DNA from 4 places in the Priestia sp. FSL R5-0597 genome. Region 3 is predicted to be linked to each of the others. Evidence: a T-box and tRNA genes for the amino acid it is inferred to sense, from the RefSeq annotation. Region 3 holds a T-box; the other regions hold tRNA genes.
What was found. A T-box is a leader RNA that pairs with one kind of tRNA and senses whether it is charged. The one in region 3 lies ahead of thrS (threonine--tRNA ligase), so its partner is inferred to be a tRNA-Thr.

Region 1: it encodes a tRNA-Thr, which carries the amino acid that the T-box ahead of thrS (threonine--tRNA ligase) is inferred to sense. The anticodon was not compared.
Region 2: it encodes a tRNA-Thr, which carries the amino acid that the T-box ahead of thrS (threonine--tRNA ligase) is inferred to sense. The anticodon was not compared.
Region 4: it encodes a tRNA-Thr, which carries the amino acid that the T-box ahead of thrS (threonine--tRNA ligase) is inferred to sense. The anticodon was not compared.

Annotation. Positions count from the first base shown of each region.
Region 1 is NZ_JBBOUZ010000004.1:77,266-79,442, reverse strand. Features, by position in the region: rRNA gene MKX72_RS28240 (23S ribosomal RNA) at 1-970, shown strand, start outside; rRNA gene rrf (5S ribosomal RNA) at 1,034-1,149, shown strand; tRNA gene MKX72_RS28230 (tRNA-Val) at 1,264-1,339, shown strand; tRNA gene MKX72_RS28225 (tRNA-Thr) at 1,344-1,419, shown strand; tRNA gene MKX72_RS28220 (tRNA-Tyr) at 1,428-1,511, shown strand; tRNA gene MKX72_RS28215 (tRNA-Gln) at 1,519-1,593, shown strand; tRNA gene MKX72_RS28210 (tRNA-Lys) at 1,598-1,673, shown strand; tRNA gene MKX72_RS28205 (tRNA-Leu) at 1,687-1,768, shown strand; tRNA gene MKX72_RS28200 (tRNA-Gly) at 1,788-1,862, shown strand; tRNA gene MKX72_RS28195 (tRNA-Cys) at 1,873-1,946, shown strand; tRNA gene MKX72_RS28190 (tRNA-Leu) at 1,959-2,047, shown strand; tRNA gene MKX72_RS28185 (tRNA-Arg) at 2,057-2,133, shown strand; tRNA gene MKX72_RS28180 (tRNA-Pro) at 2,138-2,177, shown strand, end outside.
Region 2 is NZ_JBBOUZ010000001.1:157,652-159,828, reverse strand. Features, by position in the region: gene rocF (arginase) at 1-201, opposite strand, end outside; tRNA gene MKX72_RS00945 (tRNA-Ala) at 365-440, opposite strand; tRNA gene MKX72_RS00940 (tRNA-Gly) at 463-537, opposite strand; tRNA gene MKX72_RS00935 (tRNA-Lys) at 547-619, opposite strand; tRNA gene MKX72_RS00930 (tRNA-Gln) at 624-698, opposite strand; tRNA gene MKX72_RS00925 (tRNA-Tyr) at 706-789, opposite strand; tRNA gene MKX72_RS00920 (tRNA-Thr) at 798-873, opposite strand; tRNA gene MKX72_RS00915 (tRNA-Val) at 878-953, opposite strand; tRNA gene MKX72_RS00910 (tRNA-Glu) at 977-1,051, opposite strand; tRNA gene MKX72_RS00905 (tRNA-Asn) at 1,055-1,129, opposite strand; rRNA gene rrf (5S ribosomal RNA) at 1,139-1,254, opposite strand; rRNA gene MKX72_RS00895 (23S ribosomal RNA) at 1,365-2,177, opposite strand, start outside.
Region 3 is NZ_JBBOUZ010000001.1:4,542,957-4,545,133, reverse strand. Features, by position in the region: gene ytxC (sporulation protein YtxC) at 1-794, shown strand, start outside; T-box leader at 855-1,103, shown strand; gene thrS (threonine--tRNA ligase) at 1,147-2,177, shown strand, end outside.
Region 4 is NZ_JBBOUZ010000001.1:406,153-408,329, reverse strand. Features, by position in the region: tRNA gene MKX72_RS02225 (tRNA-Gly) at 1-50, opposite strand, end outside; tRNA gene MKX72_RS02220 (tRNA-Leu) at 123-204, opposite strand; tRNA gene MKX72_RS02215 (tRNA-Leu) at 235-323, opposite strand; tRNA gene MKX72_RS02210 (tRNA-Cys) at 338-411, opposite strand; tRNA gene MKX72_RS02205 (tRNA-Gly) at 449-523, opposite strand; tRNA gene MKX72_RS02200 (tRNA-Gln) at 529-603, opposite strand; tRNA gene MKX72_RS02195 (tRNA-His) at 632-707, opposite strand; tRNA gene MKX72_RS02190 (tRNA-Trp) at 738-811, opposite strand; tRNA gene MKX72_RS02185 (tRNA-Tyr) at 817-900, opposite strand; tRNA gene MKX72_RS02180 (tRNA-Thr) at 911-986, opposite strand; tRNA gene MKX72_RS02175 (tRNA-Phe) at 1,012-1,087, opposite strand; tRNA gene MKX72_RS02170 (tRNA-Asp) at 1,103-1,178, opposite strand; tRNA gene MKX72_RS02165 (tRNA-Met) at 1,182-1,258, opposite strand; tRNA gene MKX72_RS02160 (tRNA-Val) at 1,270-1,345, opposite strand; tRNA gene MKX72_RS02155 (tRNA-Glu) at 1,369-1,443, opposite strand; tRNA gene MKX72_RS02150 (tRNA-Ser) at 1,465-1,556, opposite strand; tRNA gene MKX72_RS02145 (tRNA-Asn) at 1,560-1,634, opposite strand; rRNA gene rrf (5S ribosomal RNA) at 1,644-1,759, opposite strand; rRNA gene MKX72_RS02135 (23S ribosomal RNA) at 1,870-2,177, opposite strand, start outside.

The DNA.
Region 1 (2,177 bases), on a different contig from region 3:
GTAGCGAAATTCCTTGTCGGGTAAGTTCCGACCCGCACGAAAGGCGTAACGATCTGGGCACTGTCTCAACGAGAGACTCGGTGAAATTATAGTACCTGTGAAGATGCAGGTTACCCGCGACAGGACGGAAAGACCCCGTGGAGCTTTACTGTAGCCTGATATTGAATTTTGGTACAGCTTGTACAGGATAGGTAGGAGCCTGAGAAGCCGGAGCGCTAGCTTCGGTGGAGGCGTCGGTGGGATACTACCCTGGCTGTATTGAAATTCTAACCCGCGGCCCTGATCGGGCCGGGAGACAGTGTCAGGTGGGCAGTTTGACTGGGGCGGTCGCCTCCTAAAATGTAACGGAGGCGCCCAAAGGTTCCCTCAGAATGGTTGGAAATCATTCGTAGAGTGTAAAGGCACAAGGGAGCTTGACTGCGAGACCTACAAGTCGAGCAGGGACGAAAGTCGGGCTTAGTGATCCGGTGGTTCCGCATGGAAGGGCCATCGCTCAACGGATAAAAGCTACCCCGGGGATAACAGGCTTATCTCCCCCAAGAGTCCACATCGACGGGGAGGTTTGGCACCTCGATGTCGGCTCATCGCATCCTGGGGCTGTAGTCGGTCCCAAGGGTTGGGCTGTTCGCCCATTAAAGCGGTACGCGAGCTGGGTTCAGAACGTCGTGAGACAGTTCGGTCCCTATCCGTCGTGGGCGTAGGAAATTTGAGAGGAGCTGTCCTTAGTACGAGAGGACCGGGATGGACACACCGCTGGTGTACCAGTTGTCTTGCCAAAGGCATCGCTGGGTAGCTATGTGTGGACGGGATAAGTGCTGAAAGCATCTAAGCATGAAGCCCCCCTCAAGATGAGATTTCCCATAGCGCAAGCTAGTAAGATCCCTGAAAGATGATCAGGTTGATAGGTCAGAGGTGGAAGCGTGGCGACATGTGTAGCTGACTGATACTAATCGATCGAGGACTTAACCAAACTTTTAAAAGCGTAAGCTTTACTCAGCCAACTGTTATCTAGTTTTGAGAGAGCAATCTCTTGTCTGGTGGCGATAGCGAAGAGGTCACACCCGTTCCCATACCGAACACGGAAGTTAAGCTCTTTAGCGCCAATGGTAGTTGGGACTTTGTCCCTGTGAGAGTAGGACGTTGCCAGGCAATGAATAAAACCCCTTATGAGTCTCTTGTAAAGAGCATAGGGGTTTTTTATTTGAAATAGTTTATTATGAGTATTCAAAATAACGCTTATTAACGCGCTTATATAGATTCTTTGGAGGATTAGCTCAGCTGGGAGAGCACCTGCCTTACAAGCAGGGGGTCGGCGGTTCGATCCCGTCATCCTCCACCATCGTGCCGGTGTAGCTCAACTGGTAGAGCAACTGACTTGTAATCAGTAGGTTGGGGGTTCAAGTCCTCTTGCCGGCACCATTTATATCGGAGGGGTAGCGAAGTGGCTAAACGCGGCGGACTGTAAATCCGCTCCTTCGGGTTCGGCAGTTCGAATCTGCCCCCCTCCACCATCTTTATTGGGCTATCGCCAAGCGGTAAGGCAACGGATTTTGATTCCGTCATGCGTTGGTTCGAATCCAGCTAGCCCAGCCATAGAGAGCCATTAGCTCAGTTGGTAGAGCATCTGACTTTTAATCAGAGGGTCGAAGGTTCGAGTCCTTCATGGCTCACCAGTTATATTTACACGCGGGTGTGGCGGAATTGGCAGACGCGCTAGACTTAGGATCTAGTGTCTTATGACGTGGGGGTTCAAGTCCCTTCACCCGCATCTTAATTTAGATAAATGCGCGGAAGTAGTTCAGTGGTAGAACACCACCTTGCCAAGGTGGGGGTCGCGAGTTCGAACCTCGTCTTCCGCTCCATATATATATTGGCGGCATAGCCAAGTGGTAAGGCCAAGGTCTGCAAAACCTTTATCACCGGTTCAAATCCGGTTGCCGCCTCCAGGTATAAGTCCTGCCGGGGTGGTGGGATTGGCAGACACACAGGACTTAAAATCCTGCGGTAGGCGACTACCGTGCCGGTTCAAGTCCGGCCCTCGGCACCATTTTAATAAGCGCCCGTAGCTCAATTGGATAGAGCGTTTGACTACGGATCAAAAGGTTAGGGGTTCGAATCCTCTCGGGCGCGCCATAACCGGGAAGTAGCTCAGCTTGGTAGAGCACTTGGTTTGGGAC
Region 2 (2,177 bases), 4.4 Mb from region 3:
ATTCTTTAAGTTTGTATTTTCATCACTATGTACTCGTTCAGCTAAGGCAATTTCAATATTCCCTTTATCTTCTACACTATATCCAATATTCTCGATGCGTTCCATAACACCTGCATATCGTATCGCACTTGGCCCCATATCGACCCCTCGGCGAGTTTGACCTAAATCCATTGGTACTCCAATAATTGAAAGCTTATTCATAATATGTCCCCCCATCACAAATGTTGCTACTCTCTTATTGTAACGGCTAAATGAGCGATGGCTCAACTCGACACTTTTTTGAATATATATACAATTCTAATTTGTAGAAACTACACAAAAAAACCTTTAAGCAAATTGCTTAAAGGTTGTACGTTTATATGTATGGTGGAGCCTAGCGGGATCGAACCGCTGACCTCCTGCGTGCAAGGCAGGCGCTCTCCCAGCTGAGCTAAGGCCCCAATATGTTTTTTTATATAGAAATGGAGCGGAAGACGAGGTTCGAACTCGCGACCCCCACCTTGGCAAGGTGGTGTTCTACCACTGAACTACTTCCGCTTATTAAAATGAGCCATGAAGGACTCGAACCTTCGACCCTCTGATTAAAAGTCAGATGCTCTACCAACTGAGCTAATGGCTCTCTATGGCTGGGCTAGCTGGATTCGAACCAACGCATGACGGAATCAAAATCCGTTGCCTTACCGCTTGGCGATAGCCCAATAAAAATGGTGGAGGGGGGCAGATTCGAACTGCCGAACCCGAAGGAGCGGATTTACAGTCCGCCGCGTTTAGCCACTTCGCTACCCCTCCGATATAAATGGTGCCGGCAAGAGGACTTGAACCCCCAACCTACTGATTACAAGTCAGTTGCTCTACCAGTTGAGCTACACCGGCACGGTGGTGGAGGATGACGGGATCGAACCGCCGACCCCCTGCTTGTAAGGCAGGTGCTCTCCCAGCTGAGCTAATCCTCCACTATTATGTAGATAAAAATAAATGGTGACCCGTACGGGATTCGAACCCGTGTTACCGCCGTGAAAGGGCGGTGTCTTAACCGCTTGACCAACGGGCCAGTTGGCTCCACAGGTAGGACTCGAACCTACGACCGATCGGTTAACAGCCGATAGCTCTACCACTGAGCTACTGTGGAATAATAATAGCCTGGCAACGTCCTACTCTCACAGGGACAAAGTCCCAACTACCATCGGCGCTAAAGAGCTTAACTTCCGTGTTCGGTATGGGAACGGGTGTGACCTCTTCGCTATCGCCACCAGACAAATTATATTATACATGATTTGATAAAGAAAGCAAGACTTTTTTTGAAAAAGTTTTGTTCTCTCAAAACTAGGTAACAGGTTGCTGAGTAAAGCTTACGCTTTTAAAGTTTGGTTAAGTCCTCGATCGATTAGTATCAGTCAGCTACACATGTCGCCACGCTTCCACCTCTGACCTATCAACCTGATCATCTTTCAGGGATCTTACTAGCTTGCGCTATGGGAAATCTCATCTTGAGGGGGGCTTCATGCTTAGATGCTTTCAGCACTTATCCCGTCCACACATAGCTACCCAGCGATGCCTTTGGCAAGACAACTGGTACACCAGCGGTGTGTCCATCCCGGTCCTCTCGTACTAAGGACAGCTCCTCTCAAATTTCCTACGCCCACGACGGATAGGGACCGAACTGTCTCACGACGTTCTGAACCCAGCTCGCGTACCGCTTTAATGGGCGAACAGCCCAACCCTTGGGACCGACTACAGCCCCAGGATGCGATGAGCCGACATCGAGGTGCCAAACCTCCCCGTCGATGTGGACTCTTGGGGGAGATAAGCCTGTTATCCCCGGGGTAGCTTTTATCCGTTGAGCGATGGCCCTTCCATGCGGAACCACCGGATCACTAAGCCCGACTTTCGTCCCTGCTCGACTTGTAGGTCTCGCAGTCAAGCTCCCTTGTGCCTTTACACTCTACGAATGATTTCCAACCATTCTGAGGGAACCTTTGGGCGCCTCCGTTACATTTTAGGAGGCGACCGCCCCAGTCAAACTGCCCACCTGACACTGTCTCCCGGCCCGATCAGGGCCGCGGGTTAGAATTTCAATACAGCCAGGGTAGTATCCCACCGACGCCTCCACCGAAGCTAGCGCTCCGGCTTCTCAGGCTCCTACCTATCCTGTACAAGCTGTACCAAAATTCAATATC
Region 3 (2,177 bases):
GCGCTTTATCATATGGTTCACAGTGCTTGAAGTTGGTGAATAATCAGCTTTTAGTTATTGATGAGACATACAATCGAGAGGCCATTTTACAAGACATGGTGATACCGGTATTAACGCACGTGATTTTAAAAAAGAAAGAAAAAAAGATGATGGTAAACATATTAAAAGAACAATTTTTCTATTCAGAAGAGGAAGAACAAGATTTGCTGCTTCAAATTATGGGGGGGATTATGGAAGGAGAGAGAGGCGAAATTCCGCAAAAAACATTTTCCCTTCCAAGAGAATTACTTATCCGCCAGGCTCTTCAAGACTTCTTCATTCATAATGTAACATTCACCTTTGAGTCTTTTCTCCAATTCCGTTTAAAAGAATATCAAGAGCGGCTGCGCTATTATGCTGAGCTGGCGATTGATGAATATAAGCTTGAACAAGACTATCAAATTCTTATTCATCAGCTGCGTCAAGCAGCTAATGAAAGACAGTCATCTACAGGCGATGTGTATGTAATGCATTTGAATAAAAACAAGTTTGTATTGTACGACCAAAGCAGTAGATATGTTCCGGAGCGTGAATGTGCAGCCCTAGCAGAGGCCTTTCTATCTGAACAAGAATCAGTATACATAGACTCAACTATCATCGCGCCTTTGCTGAGTTTATCTCCAGCTGCTATTCATCTGTATAGCGACCAGCATGATCATGATTTTGTTTATACCATTCAAAATATTTTTCAAGAAAAAGTGATGTTATACGAAAAAAATGAATTTCCGTTTGATCAAAAGCAAAATATAACGTGAAAGGTTGATTTCTATTTTGAAAATGAATATAATAAATGCATATTGAAAAACAGCTATATGTCACAAGTTATGATGAGGACATGAGTGTATATTTACGGTTTATAGAGAGGGAGATCTAGGCTGAAAATCTCCTAACACGGAATATATTCTTACCACCTCTAAACTTCAGTAGTAAACGAGCAGCGTCTCTAGTAATTACTGACGGAATTTCCGTTATAAAACCTCGAGCCGCTTCGGGTTATTTGGGTTATCCAAGATACGAAGAGGAAACAAGGGTGGTACCGCGTGTATACACAACTCGTCCCTTTTTATAAGGGACGAGTTTTTTGTTTTTACAAAAAGTTTATTAGTTATGTTAAAGGAGTGGAAAGTTGTGTCAGAAGTAATCAAAATGACATTTCCTGATGGAGCTGTTAAAGAGTATCCAAAAGGATCATCAACAGAAGATATTGCGGCTTCTATTAGCCCGGGATTAAAGAAAAAAGCATTAGCAGGTAAAGTAAACGGCGAGCTGCTGGATTTACGTACGCCAATCGAACAAGATGGCAGTCTTGAAATCATTACGCAAGATGCTCCTGAAGCGCTTGAAATTATGCGCCATAGTACAGCGCATTTAATGGCTCAAGCAATCAAACGTTTATACAAAGATGTAAAAGTACAGCTAGGTGTAGGCCCGGTTATCGAAAATGGGTTTTACTATGACATCGATATGGAAGAATCAATTACTCCTGAAGATTTAGGTAGAATTGAAAAAGAAATGAAAAAAATCGTTAATTCAAATATTGAAATTGAACGAAAAGAAGTTTCTCGTGAAGAAGCCATTCAACTTTTTAAAGAAGTTGGCGATGAACTAAAGCTTGAATTGATCGATGCGATTCCAGCAGGTGAAAAGGTGACGATTTACCAACAAGGCGAATTCTTTGATCTTTGCCGAGGTGTGCACGTGCCGTCAACAGGCAAAATTAAAGAGTTTAAACTATTAAGCGTAGCAGGTGCTTATTGGCGCGGAGACAGCGACAATCAAATGCTGCAGCGTATTTACGGTACAGCATTCTTTACAAAAGCAGATTTAGACGAGCATCTTCGTCTTCTTGAAGAAGCAAAAGAACGTGACCACCGTAAACTTGGTAAAGAGTTAAACTTATTTACAAATTCTCAAAAAGTAGGACAAGGTCTGCCTTTATGGCTTCCAAAAGGTGCGACGATCCGCCGTATTATCGAACGTTATATCGTAGATAAAGAAGTAAGCCTTGGTTATCAGCACGTTTACACGCCGGTGCTTGGAAGTGTAGAACTTTACAAAACGTCTGGTCACTGGGAGCACTATCAAGATGACATGTTCCCTGCAATGGAAATGGATAACGAAGACCTGGTTCTTCGTCC
Region 4 (2,177 bases), 4.1 Mb from region 3:
TCACGACATCAGCTTGGAAGGCTGAGGTTTTACCACTAAACTACACCCGCAAATATTATCAAAATTTGTCGACCAATAAGTAAAAATAAAAACAGGAATCATCCTGTCAAGTAAAGCTAAAGTACCGATGGTCGGGGTCGAACCGACACTCCCGAAGGAACACGATTTTGAGTCGTGCGCGTCTGCCAATTCCGCCACATCGGCAAAATAAAAAAGGCAAGTTAAAATTATAAATGGTGCCGAGGGCCGGACTTGAACCGGCACGGTAGTCACCTACCGCAGGATTTTAAGTCCTGTGTGTCTGCCAATTCCACCACCCCGGCAGCTTGTAAATAAATGGAGGCGGCAACCGGATTTGAACCGGTGATAAAGGTTTTGCAGACCTCTGCCTTACCACTTGGCTATGCCGCCATTTACTCAAGACTAAATAACTTTATTAAAATTAAATTGGAGCGGAAGACGAGGTTCGAACTCGCGACCCCCACCTTGGCAAGGTGGTGTTCTACCACTGAACTACTTCCGCAAATATGGCTGGGCTAGCTGGATTCGAACCAACGCATGACGGAATCAAAATCCGTTGCCTTACCGCTTGGCGATAGCCCAATATTGGAATATGCATATCGTTTATAAATGGGGCGACTGATGGGAATCGAACCCACGAATGCCGGAACCACAATCCGGTGCGTTAACCACTTCGCCACAATCGCCACGTATATATGCAATATTAATTTTATAATTGGCAGGGGCAGTAGGAATCGAACCCACACTGACGGTTTTGGAGACCGTAGTTCTACCTTTAAACTATGCCCCTGTAAATGGTGGAGGGGGGCAGATTCGAACTGCCGAACCCGAAGGAGCGGATTTACAGTCCGCCGCGTTTAGCCACTTCGCTACCCCTCCACAATAACTGTGGTGCCGGCAAGAGGACTTGAACCCCCAACCTACTGATTACAAGTCAGTTGCTCTACCAGTTGAGCTACACCGGCATTTTAAAAACAAATGTTTTTAAAATGGTGGCTCGGGACGGAATCGAACCGCCGACACAAGGATTTTCAGTCCTTTGCTCTACCAACTGAGCTACCGAGCCTTATTAAATTTAAAATGGCGGTCCCGACGGGAATCGAACCCGCGATCTCCTGCGTGACAGGCAGGCATGTTAACCGCTACACCACGGGACCACTTGGTTGCGGGGACAGGATTTGAACCTGCGACCTTCGGGTTATGAGCCCGACGAGCTACCGAACTGCTCCACCCCGCGATGATAATATATGGTGGAGGATGACGGGATCGAACCGCCGACCCCCTGCTTGTAAGGCAGGTGCTCTCCCAGCTGAGCTAATCCTCCACTATTATGTAGATAAAAATAAATGGTGACCCGTACGGGATTCGAACCCGTGTTACCGCCGTGAAAGGGCGGTGTCTTAACCGCTTGACCAACGGGCCACTGTGCTAATTAAATAAAAATGGCGGAGAGCAAGGGATTTGAACCCTTGAGACAGCGTTAACCGCCTACACGATTTCCAATCGTGCTCCTTCGGCCACTCGGACAGCTCTCCAAATGGCTCCACAGGTAGGACTCGAACCTACGACCGATCGGTTAACAGCCGATAGCTCTACCACTGAGCTACTGTGGAATAATAACAGCCTGGCAACGTCCTACTCTCACAGGGACAAAGTCCCAACTACCATTGGCGCTAAAGAGCTTAACTTCCGTGTTCGGTATGGGAACGGGTGTGACCTCTTCGCTATCGCCACCAGACATATTATATTATACATGATTTAAAAAAGAAAGCAAGACTTTTTTGAAAAAGTTTTGTTCTTTCAAAACTAGATAACAGGTTGCTGAGTAAAGCTTACGCTTTTAAAAGTTTGGTTAAGTCCTCGATCGATTAGTATCAGTCAGCTACACATGTCGCCACGCTTCCACCTCTGACCTATCAACCTGATCATCTTTCAGGGATCTTACTAGCTTGCGCTATGGGAAATCTCATCTTGAGGGGGGCTTCATGCTTAGATGCTTTCAGCACTTATCCCGTCCACACATAGCTACCCAGCGATGCCTTTGGCAAGACAACTGGTACACCAGCGGTGTGTCCATCCCGGTCCTCTCGTACTAAGGACAGCTCCTCTCAAATTTCCTACGCCCACGACGGATAGGGACCGAACTGTCTCACGAC